One region of the Bacillus sp. MBGLi79 genome, then DNA from elsewhere that is predicted to be linked to it. Evidence: riboswitches for the same ligand, from Rfam matches in the RefSeq annotation. Region 1 holds a riboswitch; each other region holds the start of a gene.
What was found. Region 1 has a riboswitch for S-adenosylmethionine ahead of mtnW (2,3-diketo-5-methylthiopentyl-1-phosphate enolase). Riboswitches for the same ligand answer to the same signal wherever they lie in the genome.

Region 1 (10,309 bases):
AGAAACCGTTACAGAGAAACATTAATAAACAAAGACCAAAATGTCAATAAAAATCTTTCCAATATTTCTCTTCTTTTTTAAAATGTTAGCTGCTCAACATCTTTTTCTAATTTTTTTGGTTATTTTTTCTTATTAAAGAAGAAGAAACAATGATATAATACCTCTAATCAGGTGTATGTTGGAGCGATGCAAATTGAAAATACTAAAAGGCGCCTGCGGGAGAGTCAAACTTTATATCATACTGGTCGTGATTCCGGCAATCGTCATCAGCTTTTTCGTATACGAAAAAGAAAAAGATACAATAGCTGCAGAACATAAGCAAGAAGCAAGTGTCCTGCTAAACCTTCACCGCAATAAAATCAATTATTTAATCGGAGAAACAATGGCGCGAATGACCTCCTTGTCCATCGCCATTGACAGACCGGTTGATATAAAGAAAATGCAGTCGATTTTGGAAAAGACCTTTGATTCAGAGCCGAGATTTTCCGGCCTCTATTTTCTAAATGCCAAAGGAGACGTCACCGCAAGCACAACCGAATTAAAAACGAAAGTAAACCTGGCCGACAGATCTTTTTTTACAAAAGCAAAGGAAACAAAAAAGACAGTCATTTCAGATAGTTATTCGAGCAGAATTACAGGACAGCCCATTTTTACAATTTGTGTCCCTGTTTTGGACTCAAAACAAAATGTGACAGATTATCTTGTCGCAGCTATTCAAATTGATTATTTGAAAAATCTCATTAACTTGCTGAGCCCTGATGTTTATATTGAAGTCGTGAACCAAGACGGGAAAATGATTTTTGAGAGCGGACAGGCCTCCCATGTAAAAGATCAGAAACCTGTCAGCGGATATTTGGATGATATAAGCTGGAATATGAAAGTATATCCGAACCCTGTCACCATAGAAGAATTGACAAAAAGCCTTGTACTTCCGCTTTCATGCAGTATTGTGCTGCTGAATATCCTTTTTATTCTCGTGCTGTATTATTTGCTGAAGCGCCAGACCCAGCTGGAGCGCTCAGAAAATGAGGCGCAAAAATTAGAGCTGATCGGGACGCTTGCGGCCAGCACAGCCCATGAAATCCGTAACCCTCTCACAGGGATAAGCGGCTTTATTCAGCTGTTGCAGAAGAAATATAAAGGTGAGGAAGATCAGCTTTACTTCTCCATTATCGAACAGGAGATCAAGCGCATCAATCAAATTGTGAGTGAGTTTCTCGTTCTCGGCAAGCCGACAGCTGAAAAATGGGAACTGAACTCGCTTCAGGACATTATCGGAGAAATTATGCCGATCATCTATTCTGAGGGGAACCTATACAATGTTGAAGTCGAATTACAGTATTTAACCGAGCAGCCCTTACTCGTAAAATGTACAAAAGATCATATTAAACAAGTGATTTTAAATGTGGCAAAAAATGGACTTGAGTCAATGCCTGAAGGAGGCAAACTGACGATCTCCCTGGGAGCTTTAGATAAAAAAGCCATAATCAAAGTTGTGGATAACGGTGAAGGGATTTCTCAGGAAATGCTGGATCACATCTTCCTTCCCTTTGTTACTTCTAAAGAAAAAGGAACCGGTCTCGGTCTTGTCGTTTGTAAACGGATCGTGCTGATGTACGGAGGCTCTATTCATATTGAAAGTGAAGTGCGAAGAGGCACAGAGGTGACAATTACCCTCCCCGTGTCCGCTTCATAACCCCCTGACCTTGTCAGGAGGGTTTTTTTATCTTCGTGACCGGGCATTTCCATTCGACTTGCCTGCTGGACTGCCGGAAAAAAGGATTTTGATGAAACGCAGCAGCATTTTCAGAAGCCAAAAAACCATAAAAAATACTAAAAAACCCTTTATGCCTTCTGTGGCATCTAAAAACTCCATATTCCCTCTCCCCGTCACTTTTTGCTGAATCTCAATCGCAAATACGATCACAATGATAACTGTAACAGTATAGATAAAGGACAAGGCTGTTATACTCCATTTAGAAAGCCACGTAAACACAACATGAGTGAAACCGAAAAAAAGAATGCCAAAAATGCCGATCACCCAAAAATGCATTTCTTTGTCAGTTAAGTGAATGCCGAATATTCCGCATATAGAAATAAAAGCATCATGAAATTGATTGATCATTTCAGTAATAAGAATCGCCAGTTCTTTCATTAGTTCCCTCTTTCATATGAAATTTTCCAGAAAAAAAGAGCGCTTCTGAAAAGCTCTCTCTCTTTATATATGCATCTGATAGGCCGCTATTTATTTGCATCATATGCTGGCATAACATCTCTGCGGGGCCACAAGCCTAATTTCTTTACAAGACCTTGAATCCCTTGGGAATGTTGGTTTTCTTGCATAAGCTGGTGATATTCATTTATTAAACAATCCAGCTCCTGACTGTGCCTGATCGTGTCATGCCCTGTAAATCCCTGCTTTCTAGCGGCATCTATCATTAACTTTCTTTTTTCATCAATAGACACCAACAATCTTTCTTGTTCAGAAGAACCGCCCATTCACTTCACCCCTCGCCGCTAAGAAATAGGAAACAAGTTTGATTGGGTTATTGTGCATTATTACAGATTATACTTTATTTGTAAACATATTTTCATTAAATAAGTTAATTTTTCAGGTATAATAGATATATTGATAGGATTAGAAAAACAATACCCAGGTGAAGAATATCTTAAACACGCCGCCAGGCAGGAGGTATGCCCAATGAAGAAAAAGAAAGCAATAATGCTCGGAGCGGCAGGCGGAAAAGCGATTTTAAAGAGGAAAAACCGAAAAAAATGTATCCAGCACATCACTACTTTTTTTCAGATGATTCGCGATTGGCGAAATGGCAATTACCCTCGTTCACAGGTTAAAACACTTTTGCTGCTAACTGCTGCCATCTTGTATATCGTCATGCCGCTCGATATCATTCCAGACGTTATACTAGGTCTTGGGTTTATTGACGATGCAGCTGTCTTAGGTTTCATTTGGATGCTAATTAAAAAAGAACTGTCACAGTATGAAAAGTGGCGTTTGCAATAAATAAAAAAAAGCCCCGTTCGGTGAACGGGGCTTTCTCATGCTTATTGACTCACGCTGTTTTTTTCATAAATCGGAACCCAGCCTTCAGTTGTGACAAAAATTCTCACCGCGACAACTTTGCGGTCCTCCTGAAGCGTGAAGTAATGGCGGATATTCTCAGGCACGGAGATTAAATCTCCAGGGTTCAAACGGACATCAAAAAACGTGCCGTCCTTGCCTTGAATGACAAAAATACCGTGTCCGCTTACGATAAAACGAACCTCATCGTCTGTATGGTGATGCTCTCTTTTAAAATTTTCAAGCAGTTCATCAAGTTTCGGGTTGCTGTCTGACAATGAAATAACATCCTGTGCTTTGTAGCCCCGGCGGGTTGAGATGTCTTTAATTTCAGTTTCAAAGGTATCAAGAATTTGCTGTTTTTCTTCTTCTGTCAAATCATATTTCTCTGAGAGATGTTCCGGAAGCTTCGCGATATCCCATTGCTCATAAATAACCTCTTGACTGTCCAGAAAGCTTGCTACTTCCTCTTGATGTTCAATCGTTGTATTTGCCTCATCATGAATTCGAATTGTAGCCATTTCAATTCCTCCTTTTATTTAACCAGCTGATGCTGAAGGGTTTTCAATTTTAAATGGTAGCTGAACAAAAATTCAAACGCTTCAAGCACTCTTTTTGCTTCAAATGCTGTTCTCCCCCATGCGGTAATACCGTGATTGCGGATCAGAACAGCTCCTGAATCTTCTGAAACTTCTTTCTCAAACAGTGCCGCGAGCGTCGGAATATGAGCCGGATTTTCAATGATCGGAATGGTCACTTCTGCATTCTCGTCCCATAAGCCGAGTGCTTTTATAATTTCCTGGCCTCTGAATGTGATTTTCTTTTGGTCTCCGTATATCTCTGAAATCACATTATTGTTTACCGTATGGACATGCAGGCAGCATCCGGCATTGGTTTTATTGTACAAATGTGTATGAAGCAGTGTTTCCGCTGACGGTTTCAGAGAATGCCCGCTTTCAGCGGGCTCTCCGTTTTGGTCGACCAAAAGAAAATCCTCATCCGTCTCTTTGCGTTTATCTTTTCCGCTTGCAGTGACGAGAAATGTTAAAGGCTCATCAGTAACCTTAATGGACAGATTGCCGCTAGTCGCCGGAAACCAATCTCTCTCTGCCAATTCCCGTTTTACTTCAGCGAGCTCTCGCCATCGTTCTTGTTTTGCAGCCATTCCTGTACCTCCGTTACATTCTCAATTTCTTTTCTTATCTCATAAAAATCTTGATACGGGAGATGATTGAGGTTTTGCTCCTGGCATTCGTTTAATAAATAATCTCTTGCAAAGCATAAGTCAGACAGCTTTGCTGCCTCCACATCTGTAACCGAATCACCGATCATGATGATATATTGGTTTGGTTCAGAAAGTTCATGGATAACCGACGGCTTACAGCACCCGCATTGATTGCTGCATGTTCCCTTGCAAGAATGAGGCCAGTCAATATGAATATAGTCGTTGTCAAATGACGCATGATTGCAATAAACGCGGTCTTTCTCCACAATGCCTTCAAGCAAAGGATATACAAAAAAGTCCATTCCTCCGCTTATGACATAAAACGGAATCTCATTCTCATTGATAAACGCTACAAATTCCCGAAAGCCTTCCCTGATTTTTGCATCTTCCAATACAAAACTTGTAATCTCTTCTTTTAAACGGCTGGGCAGCAGGCTGAACATCCGCCCGACACCTTCCTTGATCGACAGCTTTTTGGAAAGTACGCCGTCTTTTAATTCCACCCACTCCGGCGGAGCGAATGTTTTCATGATATTTATAATGTTGTCGTTCATCGTGATGGTTCCGTCAAAATCACATATAATCAAAGGTTTTCGAGTCGTCATACGGCTTCAGCCTTTCCCCATTTGTCTAGCGCAAGCTTAAGATCCTTGCATTGTTCGGCTTTTTCATCAATCGGCTGGGCTTCTAAGACCGCATCAATTATGGCTCTGAACGCACGCCCCCCGCCTTGGGCACCGTTCGGATGTCCATGTACGCCTCCTCCGGCGTTAATGATATGATCTATGCCGAAATCACGCATTAATAGCGGAACCATGCCGGGGTGAATGCCTGCTGACGGAACGGCAAATGTTTGGTTAAAAGCATCCTCTCTCACACATTCTTCATGAATGGCCAGCGCATCAGCTCTTGGCAGCGCAACCGAACCATATGGAGACGGAAAGAGGCTGAAGTCAGCACCGCAATATCGGTTTAATTTCCCGAGTAAAAGTGCATGAGAAAATCCGTAAAACGGAGAAGATGTAAAGGCCCCGCTGACCGCTGGATGCGCCATAATCGGAATTGCGATTTCAGGATCTTCCGCAAGGCTTTGCATAACGTCCAAGCCGTAAGCGAAGACATTAAACAAAAGCGCATCAGCCCCCAATTCGGCAGCACGTCTCGCTTTGTCTTTCAGATCAGCCGTGCGTCCAGTCAAATTCACCGCATACAGCGTTTTATGTCCGGTTTGCTCATACGTTTCTTTTAATATTTGCTTTCCTTCTGTAATTCTTGTTTCAAAAGGCGCTAGACCTGTCTCAAAGAAAATTTCATCGTCTTTAATCAAGTCAACTCCGCCAAGCGCCTGCTGTCGAAGCTGTTCTTTAATATCACTCAGGTCCCTTCCGATTACACCTTTAAATATGCTCATTAACAGCGGTCTTTCAAACTCTCCCAGCAGCTTCCGGATGCCGTATACGCCAAACTTTGGTCCCGGAAGTACACGCTTAAATGCTTCAGAGAAGTGAAGATCGATTAATTTGATTTTTCCGTCCAAGGACAGCTTGCCAAACACTGTTGTCAGCAAAGCCGGAATATCCTGAGAGAAATTGATTTCAGGATAGGCAATTGTGATGACGGCTTGTTTTTCTGATACAGAAGATCCCTCTCTCTCCTCAACATTTATCACCCGCCCCTTGTGCTTTTGCATTTGCTCCTGCTTTACAAGAGGGAGATCAGTCCAGGAGCCTACTGTCAATCCTGTTGCAATTTGTTCTGCTTTCTTCTCTGTATCAGCTCCCGGTTCTGTTAGAAGATATGTTGCTAATAACTCACTCATCCCAGAGCTCCTTTCATTTTCATCCATATCAAAAAACCTCTTCAAACTGCAATCGCGTCTGAAGAGGTTTCGTTTCTCGTCCGAATCTTATCTCTCAGCCGCTAGCTGCAAGAATTAGCACCGTGCTTTATAAGTCGGTTGCCGGGCTTCATCGGGCTCGTCCCTCTGCCTGCTCTTGATAAGAAAATATAGATTTTATAAATTATTTTGAATTATCCCATCGTTATAGGGTCTTGTCAATGGTTTTTTGGGTAAACAGGTTTAGTTTGCCAATTCGATAAGCGGCTTCCTTGAGCCTTTCTTCACTTGTTAAAAGTCCGACTCTGACGTAGCCCTCTCCGTATTCACCGAAGCCGTTTCCAGCTGCAACCGCCACATTCGCTTTTTCCAGCAAAAGGTCTGAGAACTTCTCAGAAGTATAGCCTTCAGGTACAGGCAGCCATGCAAAAAATGACCCTGCTGGAGCTGTCACATCCCAGCCAATTTCACGGCATGCAGCAATCCAAGCGTTTCGCCTGCTCTCATATCGGGCATTTTGCTCTGCCACACACCTCTGATCAGCTAACAGTGCCTCTGCTGCAGCCTCCTGAGTGGCTCTGAAAAGACTGACAAACATATGGTCTTGATATAGATTGATCGCTTCAATGACCGAAGCGTTTCCGACGGCAAAGCCAACCCGCCATCCTGCCATGTTATACGTTTTTGACAGCGTGTAAATTTCAATTCCAATATCCTTTGCACCTTCAGTCTGCAAAAAGCTTAAAGGCTTACAGCCGTCAAACCCTACAGCGCCGTAAGCAAAATCATGAACGACGCAGATTCCGTTTTCTTTTGCAAAGCTCACGGTTTCTTCAAAGAATTTAGAGGTAGCAACAGCTCCAGTCGGATTATTCGGATAATTTAAATACATCAATTTCGCTTGTTCTCTCACCTGAGCGGGGATGCTGCTGTAATCGGGAAGAAACGCCCTGTCCTTTACGAGCGGCATCATTTCCATCTTCGCTTTCGCGAGTGTGACACCAGACCAGTAATCAGGGTAGCCCGGATCGGGAACTAAGATCGTATCACCGGGATTCAACAAGCATTGCGGGAGCTCGACAAGACCGGCTTTTCCGCCGAATAAAACAGCGACTTCGGTTTCCGGATCCAGATCAATGCCGTACTCTCTTTTGTAAAATGCAGCAGCCGCTGACTTTAGGCTGTATGAGCCGCGAAAAGATGAATATTTATGATTCTCAGGATCAGCAACAGCTCGTTTCATTTCCTCGACGATATGTTCCGGTGTCGGCTGATCTGGATTTCCCTGTCCTAGATTGATAACGTCGTGTCCCTCTGCGAGCTTTCGGTTCACTTTCTGCACCAGGGAAGCGAAGAATTGTTTAGGCAATTCCTTTAATACATGAGACTGTTCAAATTTCATCTATTCTCACCTTCTAAAAAAATCTTGAAATGATAGTCCATCATCATATATGGTTAAATGAAAAAAGTAAAGAAAAATTTGGGGTGTTAAAAAGATGAAATGGACGATATCTTGTCTTCAATTTGATATTTCATATGGTAAACCTTCGGAAAATATAAAAAAGGCTGAATTTTTGATCGAAAAAGAAAGCAAACATGCTGATGTTCTTGTTCTGCCTGAATTATGGACGACCGGATATGATCTGGCCAATCTTGATGAACTCGCTGATGAAGACGGCCATTTTGTTCAGAGCTGGCTGAAGAAAACGGCAAAAAAACATGGAGTTCATCTTGTCGCCGGATCGGTCGCTGTCAGAAAGGATTCTGATGTTTATAATACAATGTACATCGCGGATAAGGAAGGGCAAATCATTAAAGAGTACAGAAAAGCCCATCTTTTTCAGCTGATGGATGAGCATTTGTATTTATCAGCCGGTTCCGAAGATGGATGCTTTGAGCTTGACGGCGTCAAAAGCACAGGATTGATCTGCTATGATATCCGTTTTCCGGAGTGGATCAGAAAACATACGACAAAAGGTGCCAACGTGCTGTTTATTTCCGCGGAATGGCCTCTCCCCCGCCTTGATCATTGGAGAAGCCTGCTTATTGCCCGTGCCATTGAAAATCAATGCTTTGTCGCAGCCTGCAATTGCACTGGTTCAAATCCGGATAATGAATTTGCAGGCCATAGCCTGATTATTGATCCATGGGGGCGTGTACTTGCTGAAGGCGGCCGTGAGGAAGGCATAGTCCGTGCGGAAATCGACCTTCATAAAAGTGTCGAGGTGCGGGAGAGCATCCCTGTTTTCGATGATATCAGAAAAGATTTATATTAAAAAATATATTGACAACTTATTAAAACACCTGTTAGTATGTTCATCAACTGATAAATTAGAATTGTTTAACAAATGAATATATTCTCTTATCGAGAGTTGGGCGAGGGATTTGGCCTTTTGACCCCAACAGCAACCGACCGTAATTCCATTGTGAAATGGGGCGCATCTTTTTCGCGCCGAGACGCTTGTCTCTTAAGGCACGGTGCTAATTCCATTCAGATCTGATCTGAGAGATAAGAGAGGCGGACATAGATGTTAAGCCTCCTTCTCTCTGAGAAGGAGGCTTTTTTACGGCCACATATTAAGTGATTACATAATTGGAGGTTATGATGATGGCAGTCACAAAAACACCTTTATACGAAACGTTAAATGAAAGTTCCGCTGTGGCGTTGGCTGTGAAGCTCGGCTTATTTCCAAGCAAAAGCACCCTGACATGTCAGGAGATCGGCGATGGCAACTTAAATTACGTTTTTCATATTTATGATCAAGAACATAACAAAGCATTGATCATTAAACAGGCGGTTCCTTATGCAAAAGTGGTGGGAGAAAGCTGGCCGCTCACAATCGATCGTGCAAGAATCGAAAGCAGCGCTCTCATCCGTCAGGGCGAGCATGTGCCTCACTTGGTTCCAAGAGTGTTTTACTCTGATACGGAAATGGCGGTTACCGTCATGGAGGATCTCTCTCACCTAAAAATCGCAAGAAAAGGACTCATTGCGGGTGAAAATTATCCGCACCTGTCACGGCACATCGGTGAATTTTTAGGAAAAACACTTTTCTACTCATCAGATTACGCGCTTGAACCTAAGGTGAAAAAACAGCTTGTTAAACAGTTTACAAACCCTGAGCTATGCGACATTACGGAAAGACTTGTTTTTACAGATCCTTTCTTCGACCATGACACAAATGATTTTGAAGAAGAGCTTCGTCCTTTTGTCGAGAAGCTTTGGAATAATGACAACGTTAAAATCGAAGCCGCTAAGCTGAAAAAGTCATTTTTAACGTCTGCGGAAACGTTGATTCATGGTGATTTGCATACAGGAAGCATTTTCGCAAGTGAGCACGAAACAAAGGTGATTGATCCTGAGTTTGCTTTTTACGGACCGATCGGCTTTGATGTAGGGCAATTTATCGCCAACTTATTTTTGAACGCACTCAGCCGTGACGGGGCTGACAGAGAGCCGTTATATGAACATGTCAACCAGCTCTGGGAAACGTTTGAAGAGACGTTTAGTGAAGCCTGGCAGAAGGACAGTCTGGATGTTTACGCCAACATCGACGGTTACCTCACTGATACGCTCAGCCATATTTTTGAAGAAGCAATCGGATTTGCGGGCTGTGAGCTGATACGACGCACGATCGGCCTTGCCCATGTAGCTGACCTGGATACGATCGTGCCGTTTGATAAACGAATCGGCAGAAAACGGCTGGCGCTCGAAACCGGCACAGCCTTTATCGAAAAACGTTCGGAATTCAAAACGATAACAGATGTGATTGAATTATTTAAGTTACTTGTAAAGGAATGATCCATTCATGACCCATTCATTTGCTGTTCCACGTTCTGTTGAATGGAAAGAAACAGCTATTACCATTTTAAATCAGCAAAAGCTTCCTGATGAGACGGAATATTTGGAGCTGACGACGAAAGAGGATGTATTTGATGCGATTGTCACGCTCAAAGTAAGGGGTGCTCCGGCGATCGGCATTACGGCTGCCTTCGGACTAGCGCTTGCTGCCAAAAACATTGAAACAGATAATGTCACGGAATTCCGGCGCAGACTTGAAGACATCAAACAATATTTAAACAGCTCACGGCCTACAGCCATTAATTTGTCATGGGCGCTTGAGAGACTGAGTCATTCGGTCGAAAACGCGATTTCCGTAAATGAAGC
Region 2 (10,309 bases), 1.7 Mb from region 1:
CATCAGGAAACCAGAACCCCATATAGATGCCGACAGCAGTAATTTCAGCCATACAGGTGACAACCCATAAAAACCAGTAGTTCCACCCTGTTAAATAGCCTGCAAGCGGTCCCAAATAATCACGCGCATACCTGCTGAAGGAACCGGCAACCGGTTTTTGAATGGCCATTTCCCCAAGCGCTCTCATAATAAAAAACATGACCAGGCCGCTTGCGGCATATGCTACCAAAATACCTGGCCCTGCTAACTGAATAGCTGATGCGGAGCCGAGGAACAACCCCACTCCTATGGCAGCTCCTAAAGACATTAAAGAAATATGCCTTTCTTCGAGTCCGCGGTGCAGCTCTTGTTTTTGTTTTTGCATGCTTTCTTCTCCCCTAGAAAAAAATATCATTAAATCATTTTTCTGAATATTGCGTGTGGATTGGGTAAATCAATGATGATGGAGAAATAAAAGGATAATAACAAGGCTTTCGACTAATCGAAAGCCTTGTTGTCTGTTACACAAAGATGACTTCTTTAGGCTGATGGCTCAGCTCTTCAGGCATATACCGTTTTTCAATATTAATGCTGTGCCAGATCATAAAGATCAGTACAGTCCAGATTTTACGGCTGTTATCAGCCTTGTCCGCACAATGGTCTTCAAGAAGCTGAAGGACATAATCCTTATGGATATATGCATCCGTTTGGCTTTCTTGAATAATATTTCGCACCCATTCGTTCATTTCGTTTTTCAGCCAATGACGGATCGGTACAGGGAAACCAAGCTTTTTGCGGTTTAATACGTGCTCAGGCACAATTCCTTCAGCGGCTTTGCGAAGAAGATACTTCGTCGTGCCGTTTTTCGTTTTCAGCTCATCAGGAATTTTTGAAGCGACGTCAAATACGACTTTATCTAAGAACGGCACACGCAGTTCCAAAGAATTTGCCATCGTCATTTTATCCGCTTTTAACAAAATGTCGCCGCGCATCCAAGTGTGGATATCGACATACTGCATTTTGTTGATATCGCTGTACGAGCTGCTTTCTGTAAAGTAAGTCTTCGTCACATCGCGATATGAAAGGTTCGGATTATAATGCTTCAACAGCTGCTTTTTGACAGACTCTTCAAAGATTTTCGCGTTACCGATATAACGATCTTGAAGCGGAGTACAGCCGCGCTCAAGAAGGCTCTTTCCTCTCATCCCTTCAGGCATAACGGCAGCAACGTGCAGAAGCATTTTTTTCAGGCCGGACGGAATGCGTTCAAATGGTTTGAGCGAAAGCGGTTCACGGTAAATGTTATATCCGCCGAAGAGCTCATCCGCTCCTTCACCTGATAAAGCAACCGTTACATGTTTTTTCGCTTCTTTTGCAACAAAGTACAACGGAATCGCTGCCGGATCAGCAAGCGGGTCATCAAAATGCCATACGATCTTCGGAAGCTCATTCATGTATTCCTCAGGCGAAATGACTTTGCTGATATTTTCAATGCCCAGCGCCGCTGCAGTTTCTTTCGCTACATCGACTTCACTGAAGCCCTGCTGTTCAAAGCCGACTGAGAATGTTTTTAAGCTTGGATGAAATTCCTTCGCAACAGACACAATAAAGGAAGAATCAATTCCGCCAGACAGGAATGAACCGACAGGAACGTCACTTCTCATATGAACGTTTACAGAGTCATAGATCGCGTCTCTGACTTCTTTTACAAGCTTGTCTTCTTCAGTCTGAACCGGCTTGAAGTTCGCTTTGAAATACGTCTTGAATGTGATATCGCCGTCCGGGCGGATTGTGAACTGTGAACCCGGCTCTACTTTTTTCACATGGGCATCAAGCGTGTTTGGTTCAGGAACAAATTGGAAAGACATGTACTGCTGCAATGCCTCTTTGTCTATTTCAATATCATTCTGAGCAACCATTAAACTTTTTCTCTCTGAGGCAAAATAAACCTGATCATTGATCGTTGTGTAGTACAACGGTTTAATGCCGAATGGATCTCTTGCTCCATAAAGCACATGATCGTTTTTATTCCAAATCAGAAAGGCAAACATACCGCGCAATTTGGACGCCGCTTCTTCTTTATAATGACGGTAAGTCGCAAGAAGAACCTCTGTGTCCGAATCCGTGTTGAATGTGTACCCCTTTGCTTCAAGCTCTTCTCTCAGTTCAATATAGTTATAGATTTCCCCGTTAAAGATAATCCAATATGTTTCATCTTCATATGATAAAGGCTGTCCGCCATTTTCTACATCAATAATGCTGAGACGTCTGAATCCGAATCCGACGTGCTCATCATGGAAATATCCATCACTGTCAGGACCGCGGTGAACGATCATTTGGTTCATTTGTTTGATTAGTTCTTCTTGATCAGCGGTTTGAGCTAACGGATGCTTGTTAAAAACCCCGACAAATCCACACATAGTATTGCCTCCATAATTAAAATTGTCATCATTGAACCCCTATTTATAGACGCTGTGAATAGTATTTGGTTTCACAGTTATGTAAAAAAATAAACATGAATACAACGATAAAAAAGGAAAGCCGCTTAACCAGTAAGCGGCTATAAAATTATTCTCCTAACGCTTCTTTACGCAGCTGCTCCGCTTTGTCTGTACGCTCCCATGGAAGGTCAACATCGTGACGTCCAAAGTGGCCGTACGCAGCAGTTTGTTTGTAGATCGGACGGCGTAAATCAAGCATTTTGATAATGCCGGCAGGTCGTAAATCAAAGTTATTGCGGACAACTTCAATCAGTTTTTCCTCAGAAGCTTTTCCGGAACCGAACGTGTTGATTGAGATTGACACAGGCTGTGCAACACCAATCGCGTAAGCAAGCTGTACTTCGCAAGAATCAGCAAGCTCAGCCGCAACGATGTTTTTCGCAACGTATCTTGCTGCATAAGCCGCAGAACGGTCTACCTTCGTCGCATCCTTTCCTGAGAACGCGCCTCCGCCGTGGCGTGCATAGCCGCCGTACGTATCAACGATGATTTTGCGTCCTGTAAGTCCCGCATCCCCTTGAGGGCCTCCGATTACGAAACGTCCTGTTGGGTTGATGAAATATTTTGTTTCTTCATCAATCAGCTCTTTAGGAACAACCGGATTGATGACATGTTCTTTAATGTTACGCTGAATTTGCTCAAGTGTAATTTCAGGGTGATGCTGAGTTGAAATAACAATCGCGTCAATGCGGACAGGCTTGTTATTTTCATCGTACTCAACCGTTACCTGTGTTTTGCCGTCAGGGCGAAGGTACGGAAGAATATCTTCTTTACGGACTTCACTTAGGCGGCGGGCTAATTTATGAGCAAGTGAAATTGGAAGAGGCATAAGCTCTTTCGTTTCGTTGCACGCATAACCGAACATTAAACCTTGGTCACCAGCACCGATCGCTTCAATTTCTTCTTCGCTCATTGTGCCTTCACGGGCTTCAAGCGCTTGGTCTACACCCATTGCGATATCAGCAGACTGCTCATCAATTGATGTTAAAACCGCACAAGTTTCCGCATCAAATCCGTATTTCGCACGTGTGTATCCGATTTCTTTAATGGTTTGGCGCACTGTTTTTGGAATGTCAACATACGTAGATGTTGTGATCTCTCCGCTGACAAGAACCAAACCAGTTGTCACAGATGTTTCACAAGCAACACGCGCGTTAGGGTCTTTCTTTAAAATTTCATCTAAAATGCTGTCAGAAATCTGGTCACAGATTTTATCTGGATGCCCCTCCGTAACAGATTCTGATGTAAATAAACGACGATTTTTACTCATGATTTGCTTCCTCCTGCACAAGGTCTCCCGATAGACCTTGCATATATGATACGGAACTCGCTCCCTCTTATACAATGTAACGTTATATTAGAGAATGTTAATTGGCATATTTATGAAATAAAAAAACCTTTTCCATCGAGGAAAGGGTTTGGTCTTTGTGCCTTTCACTCTTATCGCTCAAGGAATCATACAACCTTGCAACAGGTTAGCACCTTGGTTGTCTCACTCAGTTCAACATAATAAATAACAGAGAAACCGGTTGCTGGGCTTCATAGGGCCTGTCCCTCCGCCAGCTCGGGATAAGAGTATCCGCTCAATGAAATATCTTATCGTAAAAGGGTTTGCAATGTCAATATGATTCAGAAGAAATAGGCACCTATATTGAGGGAAAACAATGGAAATGCACACACAAAAAATGATAAATAGTATAGACTATTTGAAAATATATGTTATACTAATTCACAATTAGCAAAACACAAAAAACGATAAAGGAAGGTTTCATATGAACTCAGTTGATTTGACCGCTGATTTACAAGCCTTATTAACAAGTCCAAATGTGCGTCATAATTTATCAGCAGCACAGCTAACAGAAAAAGTACTCTCCCGAAACGAAGGCATTTTAACATCCACGGGTGCTGTTCGCGCGACAACAGGCGCTTACACAGGACGTTCACCTAAAGATAAATTCATCGTGGAGGAAGAAAGCACGAAAAATAAGATCGATTGGGGCCCGGTGAATCAGCCGATTTCAGAAGAAGCGTTTGATCGACTTTATACGAAAGTTGTCAGCTACCTGAAACAGCGAGATGAGCTGTTTGTTTTCGAAGGATTTGCGGGAGCAGACGAGAAATACAGGCTGCCGATCACTGTCGTAAATGAGTTCGCATGGCACAATTTATTTGCGCGGCAGCTGTTCATCCGTCCGGAAGGCAATGATAAGAAAACAGTTGAGCAGCCGTTCACCATTCTTTCTGCTCCGCATTTCAAAGCGGACCCAAAAACAGACGGCACTCATTCCGAAACGTTTATTATTGTCTCTTTCGAAAAACGGACGATTTTAATCGGGGGAACAGAGTATGCCGGAGAAATGAAGAAGTCCATTTTCTCCATTATGAATTTCCTGCTGCCTGAAAGAGATATTTTATCCATGCACTGCTCCGCCAATGTCGGTGAAAAAGGTGATGTCGCCCTTTTCTTCGGACTGTCAGGAACAGGAAAGACCACTCTTTCAGCCGATGCTGACCGCAAGCTGATCGGTGACGATGAACATGGCTGGTCTGATACAGGCGTCTTTAATATCGAAGGCGGATGCTACGCTAAGTGCATTCACTTAAGCGAGGAGAAGGAACCTCAGATCTTTAACGCAATCCGTTTCGGATCAGTTCTCGAGAATGTCGTTGTTGATGAAGACACACGTGAAGCCAATTATGATGATTCCTTCTATACTGAAAACACGCGGGCAGCTTACCCGATCCATATGATTGATAACATCGTGACTCCAAGCATGGCAGGCCATCCGTCTGCAATTGTATTTTTGACGGCTGATGCCTTCGGAGTCCTGCCGCCGATCAGCAAACTGACGAAGGAACAGGCGATGTATCATTTCTTGAGCGGTTACACGAGCAAGCTTGCCGGAACTGAACGAGGTGTGACGTCACCTGAAACGACGTTCTCCACTTGCTTCGGCTCACCGTTCCTGCCGCTTCCTGCTCACGTCTATGCTGAAATGCTCGGCAAAAAGATCGATGAACACGGCGCAGACGTTTTCTTGGTCAATACCGGCTGGACCGGGGGCGGCTATGGCACTGGCGAACGAATGAAGCTTTCTTACACAAGAGCAATGGTCAAAGCAGCGATTGAAGGTAAATTAGAGGATGCAGAAATCATAACTGACGATATTTTTGGCCTGCACATCCCGGCTCATGTTCCTGGCGTTCCTGATCACATCCTTCAGCCTGAAAACACGTGGGCCAACAAGGAAGAATACAGAGAAAAGGCATTCTACCTTGCAAATGAATTCAAAGAGAATTTTAAAAAGTTCGCACATACAGATGCCATTGCACAGGCAGGCGGCCCTCTCGTTTAAAAAGCAAAAGCCAAGAGCAATTAGCTCTTGGCTTGTTTTAATTGACAGAATGCAAAGAAGTCAGCTTGTACGTAATGAGCGTCCGGCCGTCTTCCCATTGAAGCTTCTGCACTTCAGCTGTGCCCGACTTTTCGCCAAGCTTTGTTTTGCGCACATCCATCGGAATCTCCATCGGATATACACGGTATCCGTCCTTCTCTAACGTGAATATATTTTCATCTATGCGAACTTCTTTTCCTTTTGTCACAATCAGTGTATTAAATTCAACAGGCATTCCCAAAGTGAGATCCCCTTTCGTTCTCTTTTTTCTTTATCATACCATATTTCATTGTCAGCGGTTTTTCATCCATTGTGTAAGCTGCCGAACGATACGCCGGTTTTCTTTTGGCGGGAAATAATGTGTGAATGTACTGTAATACCACGTCTCAACCGGCTTATGCAATTGTTTTAGCCTCTCTTCAAATAAATAGGAATGCTGAATCGAAACATTTTGGTCTTTTTCTCCATGGATTAACAGCACGGGAGCCTGAATTTTGTTTACTTGATCAAACGGTGTTCGCCACTGATATTCCTCAGGCACCTTTTTCGGTGTTCCGCCGATGACTCTTTTCATCATTCGCCGCAAATCCTGCCGCTCCTCGTATGTAAGGATCATATCACTGACGCCTCCCCAGGAAACAAATGAAGCCGCATGCCTTCCCATTTCGATTGCCGTGAGCATTCCCATAATCCCGCCGCGGGAAAACCCGAAGATATGAATTCTGTCCTTCTTGACATTTGGGTGCTGCTGAAGAAGGTGAAAAGCAGAAAATGCATCCTCCCTGTCTTCTCCGGCAAAATCCTCATTGCCTTCTCCTCCTTGATTTCCTCTGTAAAAAGGAGCAAACACCACAAACCCTTGGGATGCAAACTGGATAATCCGGCCCGGCCGAACCATGCCCACGCTTTTAATCCCGCCGCGCAAATATAAAAATCCGTCATATTGTCCCGGTTCCGCCGGCTCAGCCAGAAGCCCCTTTACCCGTAATCCATTTGACAGATAGCAGACCGTATACAAACGCACATGCTGGCTTGGCGACGGAAATCTTCTTTTCTCTACAATCAAAACAGCCGCCTCCTTTTTTCTATATGCTTTCCTTACTCCAAAATTACATCCGGTGAAACTGATTAGGCATTCACACATTTTTATACCCATCATACGATATGTAAAGCAAAAAAGGATATTAACTTGATGCTAAATAAGGAGGTTGTCTATGTGAACAAATCGTTAAGGCTGGGCTTCGCCTGTGTCGGCAGTATCTTTCTGATGATCGCCCTGGCAGCTTGCAAGCAAGAAGAAACGCTGACCAAAGTTAAAGTGGCTGAAGTGACCCATTCTATTTTTTACGCACCTTTATATGTTGCCGAGTCTAAAGGATTTTTCAAGGAAGAAGGGCTTGATGTCGATGTGAATACGACCTGGGGCGGAGACAAAACGATGACATCACTTCTTTCAAACGGCTCCGACATCGCGCTTGTCGGGTCAGAAACATCTATTTATGTCGAGGCGCAAGGGGCTAAGGACCCCGTTATTAACTTCGCCCAGCTGACTCAGACAGACGGGACGTTCCTTGTCGCGAGAGAAGATGTTGAACACTTCAACTGGGATCAGCTGAACGGAAAAACGTTTCTCGGCCAGCGAAAAGGCGGCATGCCTCAAATGGTCGGCGAGTATGTGCTGAACAAACATAAGATTGACCCGCATAAGGATATAGACCTCGTCCAGAACATAGATTTCGCCAATATTGCCAATGCGTTTGCTTCTGGAACCGGTGAGTATGTACAGCTCTTTGAACCGCAGGCTTCTCTCTTTGAGAAAAAAGGCATCGGCCATATCGTGGCTTCATTCGGAGAAGAATCAGGCGAGGTTCCTTACACGACCTTTATGGCGAAACAAAGCTACCTGAAGAAAAATGAAGACACAGCCGTCAAGTTTACAAAAGCCATTTACAAGGCGCAGCAGTGGGTTGAAAATCATTCTGCGAAGGACATCACAGATGCCATTAAAGATGAATTTGATGATACCGACCCAGACGTCATCGAAACATCCATTGAACGCTATAAAAAGCAGCATTCATATTCGCCAGATCCTCTGCTTAACGAAAAAGAATGGGAGCTGCTCCAAGACATTATGGATCAAGCGGGAGAACTGCCGAAGCACATTCCATACAATCAGCTTGTAAATAAAGAAATTGCTGAAAAAGTCACCTCGGAGAAATAGGAGGCGCCATCTATGTCTTTCTTACATGTCGACCATGTAACCCATACTTACTTTTCTATCAAAGAAAAAACAACGGCTGTGCGGGATATTCATTTCGATGCCGAAAAAGGTGATTTCATCTCATTTCTCGGCCCAAGCGGCTGCGGAAAAACAACACTGCTTTCCATTATTGCCGGTTTGATTGAGCCATCGGAAGGCAGAGTTCTGATTGAAGGCCGTGAGCCGAATCAAAAAGAACATAACATTGGCTATATGCTTCAGCAGGATTACTTATTTCCCTGGAAATCTATCGAGGAAAATGTGCTTCTCGGTTTAAAAATCGCCGACACGCTGACAGAAGAAAGCAAGGCCGCTGCACTCGGCCTATTGCCTGAGTTCGGCCTCATAGATGTGGAGAAAAAATATCCGAAAGAGCTGTCAGGCGGGATGCGCCAGCGGGCCGCGCTTGCAAGAACTCTTGCGCCAGATCCAAGTCTGCTTTTGCTGGATGAGCCATTTTCCGCGCTTGATTTTCAGACAAAGCTGTCATTGGAAAACCTGGTATTCCGCACATTAAAGGAATATCAAAAAACAGCAGTGCTTGTCACTCATGATATAGGGGAAGCGATAGCGATGAGCGATACGATCTTTTTATTTTCGAATCAGCCGGGCACCATCCATCAGATTTTTACCATTCCTAAGGAATTGGCCTCGATGATGCCTTTTGACGCCCGCCAGGAGCCATCCTTCCAGACGCTGTTTCAAACGATATGGAAGGAGCTGAATTCTCTTGAGAAACAGCAAAGAAACCATTGATCTGCTTCATGAGCAGTATCAATTCAAACAAAAAAAGGAAAAGTGGAATGTCCATTCCTTTCAGCTTGCCATATTTATTCTCTTTTTCTCAGGCTGGGAAATCTCCAGCAGGCAAGGCTGGATCGATCCGCTGATCTTCAGCTCTCCATCAGCTGTATGGCGTTTATTGCTGGAGAAACTCGGTGACGGTTCATTACTGTCACACATCGGCGTCACTTTATTCGAAACGGTGCTAGGCTTTTTGCTTGGAACGTTTATGGGCACGTGCCTCGCCGCTTTGTTATGGTGGTCCAATCGGCTTGCCAGGATTTTAGATCCGTATCTTGTAATTTTGAATGCAATGCCGAAAGTGGCCCTGGGCCCGATCCTGATTGTCGCACTCGGTCCCAGTTTTATCAGCATTATTGCGATGGGAGCCATCATCAGCGTCATTATCACAACCATCGTTGTGTACACCGCCTTTCAGGAGGTCGACGAAAATTATATGAAAGTCATGAAAACATTCGGCGCAAAAAAATGGGTTATTTTTAAAGAAGTCATACTGCCCGCATCCTCTCCCGCGATTATTTCAACATTAAAAGTAAACGTCGGTTTATCATGGGTTGGCGTCATTGTAGGGGAATTCCTCGTTTCGAAGGTTGGATTGGGATATATGATTATTTACGGATTCCAAGTCTTCAATTTTACACTCGTCTTCTTAAGCCTGCTGATCATCGCCATCTTTGCCACTCTGATGTATCAGGGTGTCGAGCTGCTGGAAAAGAAATGGACGAAGGGCAGGACATAATAAAAAATCCGGCATATGTGCCGGATTTTTTATTCGATCCATCCAGATTCTTTCAGTTTTTTCAAACTGATCGGAAGAACGGAATCCTTCATAATAAAGCTGAACTTTTTATTGCGGGAAAGGTTCTCCGGAAGCTCGTGAAACAAAACCGGGCCTTTCGTTTCAAAGTAATCAGCTTGCTCTTCAAGCTTTTCTATATCTGCAAAATATATATTTTTCACAATCACTTTTTCTTTACCGAGAACCTTATACTGTCCGAGATACTTGAGGCTTTTGACTCTCGCGCCCGTCTCTTCCTTTACTTCCCGGAGCGCAGCCTCTTCCGCGCACTCCATCGGCTCTACTTTCCCGCCTGGAAACTCATAGCCTCTGTCCTCATGTTCTGTTAAAAGCCATTTGCCGCCAAAACGGCAAATCACCCAGACATGCTTCGGGCTGTCCGAGAAAGGCTGATTGTCAAAGGAAAGCTGAACAGTATTCTGATAATAATCTTTAAACTCGTACATGTTTATCCCTCAAATCCGTTCCTAGCTATCTTCCATACATCATACCACAGTTACGTTTCTGCGGAAGCCTTTTATCAAAAAATAAGGGAAACCCAGCACGCCGTCAGGTTGTGCATACTAGCTCG
Region 3 (10,309 bases), 740 kb from region 1:
TTTCGGCATTCAAAGCGCCGCGCAGCTTTTTGGTGACTTACGGCATTTGCTCCATACAACTTCCGTTATTAAATATCCTGTCTTTATCCAGCAAAAAAACTATACCGGATACAAACCGGCCATCACTCGTTCTCCTATCCTAAGCACCTATGCTTTTGATCACTTCCCTGCGGAGCTCAATCATGTGGCGGGACCAGCTCTTCTGATTCCGTTAGGAAAAGCCGCCGAAACAGTATGTGAAACATTGATCAGACAACACAGACTCCAGAATTTGATTTGCCTTAGCGGCTTTCCCCATCCATCAGGCGCAAAAGGCCACCGTTTAAAACAATTCGCCAAAAACAAAGAGCTACTAGAAAGACAAATTCATTCTTTTGCTTCCTCAGTTTTGAATTTTCTATAGAAAAGAGGAAATTAAAGGGATATGATAAACAGAAACAAACGTGGGGAGTGGTTGAATGTTTCCTGTATTAGAAACGGAGCGGCTTACACTTAGGCAAATGACAGATCAGGACGCGGAAGCCATTTTTGCTTGTTTCTCAAACCATGAAGTGACACGCTATTACGGACTTGAAAACATGGAATCTATAGAACAGGCCATTTCAATGATTCAAACCTTTGCCGCCCTCTATCAAGAAAAACGTGGTATAAGGTGGGGAATAGAAAGACGGGATACGAAAGATTTGATCGGAACAATCGGCTTTCACGCTCTGGCCCAAAAGCATAGGCGTGCAAAGATCGGTTATGAAATCACCCCGGCGCATTGGCGAAACGGCTTTGCATCAGAAGCCATTTCAGAGGCTGTCTCCTACGGGTTTACTTCCCTTGGCCTGACGCGTATTGGCGCAGTTGTATTTACCCAAAATGAAGCATCAAATCGTCTGCTTATAAAAATGGGATTTCAAAAAGAAGGTGTTTTAAGACAGTACATGTATCAAAATGGAATTCCCTATGATACAAATGTATATTCTATTTTAACATCAAATGAATGAACAGGCGGCATTCTCTCGAATCTGTATGTACATTCCCTTTTCTTTAATGATTCATGACCTGTACAAGTTATGCCACCTTAATTCTGGATCCCTATATTCCATATTTCCCAAGTATAAAAAGATGCATAGTGGCCTATGCATCTCTTGTTCGTTCTCCACTATTCATAAATCCCTTTAATAATCCTTCTTCTTGTGATAAAACCACCAAGGAAACAAAACACAGCCGACCACATTAAAATATAGACAACCTGAGTTTTGTATTCCCACATTGTATGCCCCGTTTCTACCCCGTGAATGAAAGTCATATACGCTTTTTGCGGCAGTATCGCACAAAGCGTATTCAACAATGGATGATGCGGAGCAAAAGAAAGAAAACAGCCTGACAATACACACGTGACAACACTGATACCGCTGGACATCAAACTGATGTTTCGATCCATCACAGAAGCCATAAAGATAGCGAACCCTGTCGCAAGCATGATTAGAACACCCAGTAGCCCAGCAAGAATGTCCAAACGGAAACCAATTTCAGCATGAAAGAATACATTTGTAATCACAATGGCCAAGTATGTAGGTATGTATAGACATAAAAACGTAAAGATAAATTGAACAAGCAAATAATTCCCCACATGTACGGGAGACACCAAAATCCTTCTAAAGGTTTTGAGCATCCGGTCTTCTGGATATAACGAAGCTAATGCCACACCTTGCATCAAGACAAGCATTACGATAAAACCTAATATATTCGTTCCTGTTCCCCGTTGAGTCCTTAATTCATCCTCCCCACGGTAACTGCCTGGCATTTTTCCAGTTTCAAAAAATTGCAGAATCATTTTTTGATCCGTTTTACTTTTCAGAGTGGTCACTTTGTAATCATGTTGATTTTTTTCTACGATCGCTGCATATTTCCCTAACACCAGATCAGAAAACTTCGGCTTCTGATAAACCTCCACCACTCTAAATGCAGAGTCACTCGGATGCTGCACGCTGTCCTTCTCTGTTACAAATGCGATCGTTTCTTTGAAAACGGGCTCTCCGGAAAACATAATCGCAACACCAATCATCAGCGGCATAATAATCACTGCAATGATCATAATGGATTTTTTGGTCAGCATTCGTTCCCACCTGTTTCGGAATAAACTCAGCATATATATCCCTCCGGCTTACATACAACTTGTGAAACGGCAATACAAATGATGGAGGCAAATAATAGTCCTGACATAACGGGTAGCAGCATACTGAAATCGTGATCATAAATAAGGCGAAACTGACATTCTATTACCCATTTAACCGGAGAAAAAATTGATATGAAATTGACGATGTTTCCAAATCGATGAATCCCGAAGAATACGCCGCCAAAGAAAACAAAAAAAGCAATCGGAATTTGCATAAGCCCGTTCGCCTGCTCTTCATTTTTGAACAAACAGCAGAACATTGTGCCTAAACAGCAGCCAAAAAATAAAAATACATATAATAAGAGCATGAAATACGGAAGATGTTGTCCACCAAAGTTCAAACGAAACATTGTCTGGGCGACTAACACATTCATACTGTACATAATGACACTGAATATCCAGGTTGATAGTAATTTAGAAAGATATATACCGGTTGTCGAAACGGGCGCATATACAATACGGAGGTTCGCTTTCTTCACCTTTTCCTCCATAAACGTATTTGAAGCCGTCATAGCGATCAGAGCTGCAGCAAAAATCATCATATTCACTCCATAATAATCATACGAACTGACCCCAACTGCCCCAAAGCTGTTTTTCGTTACAAAGCCCATGACCAGAATGAGAACGAAAGGAAAGGCCGAATTGGCGATCACAAGAACCGGATTCCTTACAATATTCATAAAATCAAACGCTATCAATTTTAACAAATTCATTTTTTGTCTCCTAATCTCTTAAGTTTCTTCCCGTCAGTTCTAAAAATACTGTTTCTAACGATATCTCTTGTTTGTTCATGCTTAGAAGGCTGCAGCTTTGGGCACTCAATTCTTCTATGATTTTACTCAGGTGATCTTGGTTCTGCTGAACGGTCACATTTAGTTGATTGTCAGAAAAATCAACTCCTGTCACTCCTTTGATTTCTCTAATCGAGTTTTTATTTAATCGCTGAACATTCGCCAGTTGAAAAGCATATGTTATTTCTTTATTGGCTTCTCTGTACAGCTCTTCTTTTGTTCCATTGGCAATGATTCTCCCTTCATTCATGATTATAATGCGATCTGCAATAGCCTCGACTTCTTCCATATAGTGTGTAGAGTAAATGATGCTTGCACCTTTTGTTTTCAGTTCTTTTATCGATTCCAAAATGTGATGACGGGATTGTGGATCGATTCCTACCGTGGGCTCATCCATGATAATCAGTTTCGGCTGATGGGCAATGGCGCACGCAATGTTTAATCTTCTTTTCATCCCGCCTGAAAACGTCTTTGGCTTGTCATCTTTTCGGTCATATAGCTGTACGAGCTCCAAAGCCTCTTTGACTCGGGCTTTGAGTTCTTCCCCTTTAAGAGAATAAAGACTGGCAAAAAAACGAACATTTTTCTCAGCGGAGATTTCCTCATAAATCGCGAGATCTTGAGGTACAATCCCGATGCCTTTCTTCATTTCCTTTGACCCTTTTTTTACATCATGGCCCAATATTGTAACGTTTCCGGAACTAGCCGACAATATCCCGGATAACATATGAATGGTGGTACTTTTCCCAGCACCATTTGGGCCTAACAAGCCAAGAACTTCCCCCTCTCTCACTTCAAACGAAATCCCATCTACCGCTGTTTTGTTTCCGTACTGCATTTTCAAATCTTCAACTGCCACCACGTTGTTCATACATGTCTCCTTTTTACATTCTCCGTTTTGAGAATTCCTGCAATAAATTTGTTTTCAAATCGTCCCGATTTTGTTCAATGTCAAAATCAGCAGCGTTTTCTTCAAAGCCATCCTGTTCCTCTCCGTCAAAACTGTACAGTTTCTTCAATAAAACCCACAATGTTTCCAACTCTTCCGTAGAAAACCCTTTAAATAGATCTGCCATAAAGTACACCGCTTTTTCACCGCATTCCTCCATGACACGCTTGCCTGAATCAGTAATCTTCACATTAACCGCTCGCTTGTCGCGTTTACTCGGAACAGTAATGACATAACCTCTTTTTTCAATACTACTGACAAGCCTATTGATGTTTTGTTTTGAAGTGCCTAATTTTTTTGCGATGTTGTTAAATGTCGTTTCCTCTTCCGGTAAATGCAGTATGGCAACCATTGTCATAAATTGTCTTGACGTTAAGCTTTCATAATAATCATCCCCGCGTGATTGGATTTTGTTTAAAACAGAAAAAAGAGTAGCGTAAGATTGTTGCATTAAAAATAAATCTTTCAGTTCTTTTGAATAATCCATGTTATTCCCTCCTAAATAGACAATATGTTGTCAATAACATCATAACACTTCTTAATTAATTGTCAACATATTGTCTATTTTCGTTAGAAAAGTTTCAGATCCAGATCCTTCGACAATACAAAAGACAAAAAGCGCCCTGTTGCAGGGGCGCTTTTTGATTAAGATGCATATTGAGGAGATGTTTCCTCCTTTACCGCTTTTTCTTCAGGTATATGAATGCATTTCGTCATGACTGCACTCGCAAGGTAAAGAACCGCAAAGATCCAGACGACGCCTTGCGCACCGACAAGGCCGATGAACAACCAAGCAAGCGCGGGACCGACAAACGCTGATAAACCTGCAGCCAAATTCAATACAGACATGGCTGCTCCTTTGTCTTTTCCGGCCACCGTCGGCACAATTGCACCGATCGGCACATAGCCTGCCAGCAAACCGCCCCAAATAAAGCCGATCACGCTGACAACCGCTACACTTCCGCCGGAGAAAACAGGTGCGTAGTATAATAAGACGGTGAAAATACCGCAGCCGACTCCGCCGAACCACATCACAGTATTTTTCCAGCCGAATTTATCGCCGACAATTCCAAAGATAAGGTTAAACACAATGTTCCCCAGAAAAATGGTTCCCCAAATTTGCAGCCACACATTGGTCGAAATTCCGTGCTGAGCCATGTGCATCGGCAAAAAGACTGGGAATCCATATGTACCAATGCTGTTGATGATTCTGATGATTCCGCTTGTAAGCACGCGCGGATTTGTAAATAGAATCGTTACCCCTTTTAAAAGCTCCTCGGCTGTTTCTGATCGTTTTCTTTTCTTCTTTTCAAAACGGTCTTTATTGATAAACAATGCAAAGAATGCACCGAGACATACCCAAAAAATAGAGCTCCAAAGCGTATTCAAATAACCGAACGCTTTGATCGCGTAGCTTGAGTACCAAGCGCCGAATACAAACATGCCGAGGCAATAGGCAATCCAAAACCAGCCGACAGCAGTGCTCAGTCTGTTTTGCGGTGTTCTGTAAATGACCCATGTCAAGAAAGAATAAGCAAATAGCGGGTAGCCTAACCCTTTTACGAAGTAAGTCACATACATCACAGGGAGGTTTAGCTGTTCAAACCCAAACACGATAAAGGCGGCTGTACCGATTACATAAAACAACAGCCCCATAAACATCGTCCGTTTTGCGCCAAATGCTTCGAGACATACACCTGAAAACCAGGAAGCTATGGCAAGCGCAATCCCGTAAATGCTAAAAATGGAAGCAGATTGCTGAACAGTCAGTCCGTTTTCGGTCAGAAACGGGCTGAGCCAGCCTTGTTCAAGTCCGTCTCCCATCATAAACAAAACAACTCCTAAAAATCCCCACGCAAGCCGCTTTGGTATACCAATTTTATCTAACATATCTGTTTCCTCCTTAGATGCTTATATCCATTACCGTATTACCTTATTAAAGCTAAAAATTAGACAATTCCTCAAAACATCCGGATATGCCGCCTTATATCAACACTTTGCTTTCTGACCCTGAAAAAAAGCGCTGAGTTTGCTTCCATTCCTCATATAAAGCCAATTCTGTCTGACAGCTCTTCGGTTCGATCACCCGGACATTTGCTGACATCTCCTCCATTAATTGAAAGGTTTCATTACAAATGACTGCTGCACCAACGACAGATGCCTGATGATATCCCTCTTTGACATAGATTTTTTTCTGAAGAAGGTCAGCGATATATTGCGTGAGCGCTTTGCTTTGGAATCCCCCTCCACACACCCAAACATAGTCACGTTTAAACGGAGTAACCTCTGTTAAAATATCAAAGTTCCATTTGATTGAAAATGCGATCTCTTCTAGCGCTGCACGTACAAAATGTGCCCTCTTTAAATCTGCTGAAAGCGGAGTGTCAAAAAGAAAACCGCCTCTCGTTAATGCATTCTTTTCAGCTGATAAATAAGAGCCGAGAGCCGCTATACACGCATTGTTTTCTTTTGCTAGTGCAGAAATTTCCTCCTCCATTACGTCGTACGATTCATTCGGATAGAAAATCTGTTTTAATTTTTGATAATTCAGACCGGTAATTCCCGGATTCGTTTCCACTAGCCAATGCCCTTGATCTGTATGGCAGTTCAGCCAGGCTTTATGTTTTGTGTCGCCATGATCCGCAGTAATTTTGGTTATTGGCGTTGTTGTCCCTGATACGATGACAATGTCCTCAAGTCCAGCTCCGGTGCTTTTCACAGCTAGCTGTGTATCCCCGCCCCCGGTTATCACCTTAGCATTTATTGATAGACCTAATTCGGCTGCATATTCATTTGCTATTGTTCCAATTGCTGTTCCCGCTCTTACAAGAGGCGGAAGGAGAGATGGAGAAAAGCCGAATATGTCGCACATCTCTTCTGACCAAGTGTTATGCTTCACATCAAACAGCAGCGTTTCTGTTGCCTGCGATGGTTCATATGTTAGGATTCCGCTCAGTTGGTATGTCACCCAATCACTGATGCTTGTAAAGCTTGCAGTCTTTTCCCATAAAGAAGGCTGGCGCTGCTTCAAACCATAAAGCTTGAGTGCAGAAAAAAGCGCAGTTGGCAGACGGCCTGTACGGCTGTATATCTCTTCCCGATCGGGAATGCTCTCCTCCCACTCTCGGCCACGGTTATCTATGTTCGGCAGCCCGAGAAAAGAGTCACCGTTTTGATCGATCAGAACAATCCCCTGTCTTTGACTCGTCGATGTCAACCCAATGATGTCAATATCACGCGAACGGGATAGCGCACGTTTTGCCAACCTCATTACTTGCTTCCACAGTATCTGAGGGGAAAAATAACGGCTGTCCGGGTAAAGCGTCTCAGTGGAATACTCGATGTCCTCCCGTTCAACCGTTTGAACAATGCCTGAGACACTCACGACCGCTACCCTCGCATTGCCTGTGCCGATATCGAAAACGAGATAGCCTTTTTGTTTTTTCATTCTGTTAACCTCTTTTCTTTACCTCTGTTCCCAGTTTGTCTTTGTTATACAATGTCGGAATATTGGGAATTTTTTCAACCTTCCACTTTTTGAGGGCATCATTCATGATCGACACGTGATGATCCTCTACTTCAAAGGTTGCTCCAGCGAGATGCGGTGTTGCCAGAACATTAGGCAATGAGATCAATTCATAATCTGATTCCTCTGGAGGTTCATGATAAAAAACGTCTAGTACCGCACCTCTGATTTTATGTTCTTTTAATACAGATAAAAGATCTTCACGGTTTACGACAACTGCTCTTGAAGTATTGACGAAAATCGCACTCTCTTTCATCAAATCAAAATATTGCCGATCTATCAGTCCAAGTGTTTCCTCAGTACGAGGCAGATGGACAGAAACGATATCACTGTCTGAAAACACCGTTTTAAGAGCTGCTTTTTCATACAGCGGATGATCGTCTAGAATGTATGGATCGTAATACTTTATCTTACAGTCAAACGCAGTCAGCAGTTTTGCAATCCTTTGGCCAACCGCGCCGAACCCAATCATGCCAACCGTTTTTCCTGTTAGCTCATTTCCTTTAAATTTGACATAAGCCTGCAGGTAATCACTTTTCCACTTTCCATCCTTCAGCCATTGATTCGAGGCGCTGGTATGACGGAGAAAGGAAATCACATTTCCAATAAACATTTCGGCAACGGCTTGTGCATTCCGCCCTGGTGTATAAAAAACAGGTATACCCCTTTTTGAAGCAGCTGCCACATCCACATTGGAGGGCATTCCCCTGCAAACACCGACAAATGAAAGTTCGGGAACAGAAGCAAATACGCTGTCTGTTACCTGATCAAGCTCAGTAATCAAACCTGTCGCATTTGTTGCCTTTAGCAGCTGAATGAGTTCATCCTCCCGATATGCCCGGCCTTGTTCTTTCCAAGATTGATAAATAACTGAGCTAAACAAGTTTTCAAGCTCTTTTCGCCCTTCTTCGTTGTACGGCGCTGTAACCAAAACCGTCATGGTGCAAAACATCCTTTTCATCGTATTTTTTCATAAAAAAATCTCTTTCCGAAGATGGAAAGAGATTCATATATAGGCGCGCTCTGTTACAGGCAGACACCGGTATAAACCTTGCTTTCCTATCTTTCAAGCTGACGCTTGCTGGAATTGGCACAATAATGTTGCCGAGGTTTCATAGGGCCAGTCCCTCCACCTCTCTGGATAGAAAATGTTGAGTATGTAATTTTCAAAATAAAGAATACGTTTATCATAAAGAAGTCTCAGATTGATGTCAATCTCTTTTTTCAGAATTGACGTTATCATCCGAAATGTTATAATTCTTACAAAATATCTAACTAGAGAGGAACTGGGCCATGAAATCTTTTGCCACACAACAAAACGGCATTTTTAAATCCGTTTGCTCGCTGGACTGCCCGGATCAGTGCGGATTATTAGTACATAAAAAAGACGGAAAAATTGTGAAAGTGCAGGGAGATCCCGATCATCCTGTCACAGCTGGAAACATATGCAACAAAGTTCGAAACATGACGGAGCGCATCTATGATGAAAAGCGGCTGACTACACCGCTTAAACGGACAGGCGCGAAAGGCCAAGCGATATTTGAACCGATTTCCTGGGAAGAGGCGATTGATACGATCACCTCCCGCTGGAAGCAGCTGATTGATGAAGAGGGAGCTGAAAGCATACTTCCTTACAGCTTTTACGGAAATATGGGGAAATTGACAGCTGAAGGAATGGACCGCCGCTTTTTTTACCGCATGGGATCAAGCCAGCTTGAACGGACGATTTGCAGCAAAGCGGGATCTGAAGGCTATAAATATACAATGGGCATAAGCGCGGGAATCGATCCTGAGGAAACCATTCATACAAAACTATTTATTTTTTGGGGAATTAACGCTGTCAGCACAAACATGCACCAAATTACGATCGCCCAAAAAGCGCGAAAAAAAGGTGCCAAAATTGTCGTGATCGATGTACATAAAAATCAGACAGGGCGTCTTGCAGATTGGTTTATTCCAATAAAGCCGGGAACTGACAGCGCACTTGCCCTTGGCATCATGCACATTTTATTTAAAGAAAACCTTCACGATGAAGCATTCCTGTCTGAATACACGGTCGGCTACGACAAGCTCCGTGAACACGTGAAACAGTATAATCCGGAAAAGGTATCAATGATCACCGGGATCAGCACTGAAGATATTTATCAGCTGGCAAGAATGTATGGGAAAATCTCCCCTTCTTTTATCAGAATCGGAAATGGAATCCAGCATCACGATAACGGCGGGATGATTGTAAGGACGATTGCCTGTCTTCCGGCGATCACCGGCCAATGGCTGCATAAAGGGGGCGGCGCAATTAAGCATAACAGCGGAATTTTAGAATATAACACAAATGCCTTGCAGCGGCCCGACTTATTAAAAGGGCGCACACCGAGGTCGTTTAATATGAATCAGCTTGGCAAGGTGCTTTTGGAAACAGATCCGCCTATCCGCTCTCTTTTTATTTATGGAACAAACCCTGCCGTCGTCGCGCCGGAAGCAAACAAAGTCAGACAGGGCTTGCTGCGGGAAGACTTGTTTACTGTGGTTCATGATTTGTTTTTAACGGAAACGGCTGCATATGCGGACATTGTACTGCCTGCAACATCCGCTTTTGAGAACACTGATTTTTATACCTCCTACTGGCACCATTACATTCAGCTTCAGCAGCCGGTGATTGAGAACTATGGAGAAAGCAAGTCTAATACTGAGGTGTTCCGATTACTGGCTGAAGCAATGGGATTCACAGACCAGGAGCTCAAGGATTCAGATGAAGAATTAATCCGCCAAGCGCTTGACCATCCAGATAATCCGCATTTGGCAGAGATTAATTACGATTCACTTACTAAGCACTCATTTATGAAAGCGAAACGCAATAAACCGCTGTTTCCTGGCAA

Region 2: linked by a shared signal. The riboswitch ahead of metK (methionine adenosyltransferase) and the one ahead of mtnW (2,3-diketo-5-methylthiopentyl-1-phosphate enolase) in region 1 are both predicted to bind S-adenosylmethionine.
Region 3: linked by a shared signal. The riboswitch ahead of C1T29_RS11705 (2-hydroxyacid dehydrogenase) and the one ahead of mtnW (2,3-diketo-5-methylthiopentyl-1-phosphate enolase) in region 1 are both predicted to bind S-adenosylmethionine.

What each region holds. Positions count from the first base shown of each region.
Region 1 is NZ_CP026521.1:1,630,575-1,640,883, reverse strand. Features, by position in the region: gene kinD (sporulation kinase KinD) at 176-1,696, shown strand; gene C1T29_RS08335 (hypothetical protein) at 1,724-2,155, opposite strand; gene spo0E (aspartyl-phosphate phosphatase Spo0E) at 2,242-2,499, opposite strand; gene C1T29_RS08325 (YkvA family protein) at 2,702-3,022, shown strand; gene mtnD (acireductone dioxygenase) at 3,064-3,600, opposite strand; gene C1T29_RS08315 (methylthioribulose 1-phosphate dehydratase) at 3,615-4,244, opposite strand; gene mtnX (2-hydroxy-3-keto-5-methylthiopentenyl-1-phosphate phosphatase) at 4,202-4,909, opposite strand; gene mtnW (2,3-diketo-5-methylthiopentyl-1-phosphate enolase) at 4,906-6,123, opposite strand; SAM riboswitch class I at 6,208-6,308, opposite strand; gene mtnE (methionine-glutamine aminotransferase) at 6,347-7,543, opposite strand; gene C1T29_RS08295 (carbon-nitrogen family hydrolase) at 7,638-8,417, shown strand; SAM riboswitch class I at 8,501-8,657, shown strand; gene mtnK (S-methyl-5-thioribose kinase) at 8,750-9,943, shown strand; gene mtnA (S-methyl-5-thioribose-1-phosphate isomerase) at 9,951-10,309, shown strand, end outside.
Region 2 is NZ_CP026521.1:3,376,946-3,387,254, forward strand. Features, by position in the region: gene alaP (alanine permease AlaP) at 1-364, opposite strand, end outside; gene asnB (asparagine synthase (glutamine-hydrolyzing)) at 501-2,399, opposite strand; gene metK (methionine adenosyltransferase) at 2,548-3,750, opposite strand; SAM riboswitch class I at 3,918-4,056, opposite strand; gene pckA (phosphoenolpyruvate carboxykinase (ATP)) at 4,253-5,836, shown strand; gene C1T29_RS17175 (DUF2584 domain-containing protein) at 5,874-6,116, opposite strand; gene C1T29_RS17180 (alpha/beta hydrolase family protein) at 6,168-6,941, opposite strand; gene C1T29_RS17185 (ABC transporter substrate-binding protein) at 7,092-8,096, shown strand; gene C1T29_RS17190 (ABC transporter ATP-binding protein) at 8,109-8,891, shown strand; gene C1T29_RS17195 (ABC transporter permease) at 8,866-9,678, shown strand; gene ytkD (RNA deprotection pyrophosphohydrolase) at 9,708-10,184, opposite strand.
Region 3 is NZ_CP026521.1:2,368,214-2,378,522, forward strand. Features, by position in the region: partial or broken gene C1T29_RS11665 (hypothetical protein) at 1-414, shown strand, start outside; gene C1T29_RS11670 (GNAT family N-acetyltransferase) at 459-992, shown strand; gene C1T29_RS11675 (ABC transporter permease) at 1,151-2,140, opposite strand; gene C1T29_RS11680 (ABC transporter permease) at 2,134-2,880, opposite strand; gene C1T29_RS11685 (ABC transporter ATP-binding protein) at 2,891-3,829, opposite strand; gene C1T29_RS11690 (MarR family winged helix-turn-helix transcriptional regulator) at 3,843-4,394, opposite strand; gene C1T29_RS11695 (MFS transporter) at 4,553-5,797, opposite strand; gene C1T29_RS11700 (FGGY-family carbohydrate kinase) at 5,892-7,355, opposite strand; gene C1T29_RS11705 (2-hydroxyacid dehydrogenase) at 7,360-8,394, opposite strand; SAM riboswitch class I at 8,490-8,581, opposite strand; gene C1T29_RS11710 (molybdopterin oxidoreductase family protein) at 8,727-10,309, shown strand, end outside.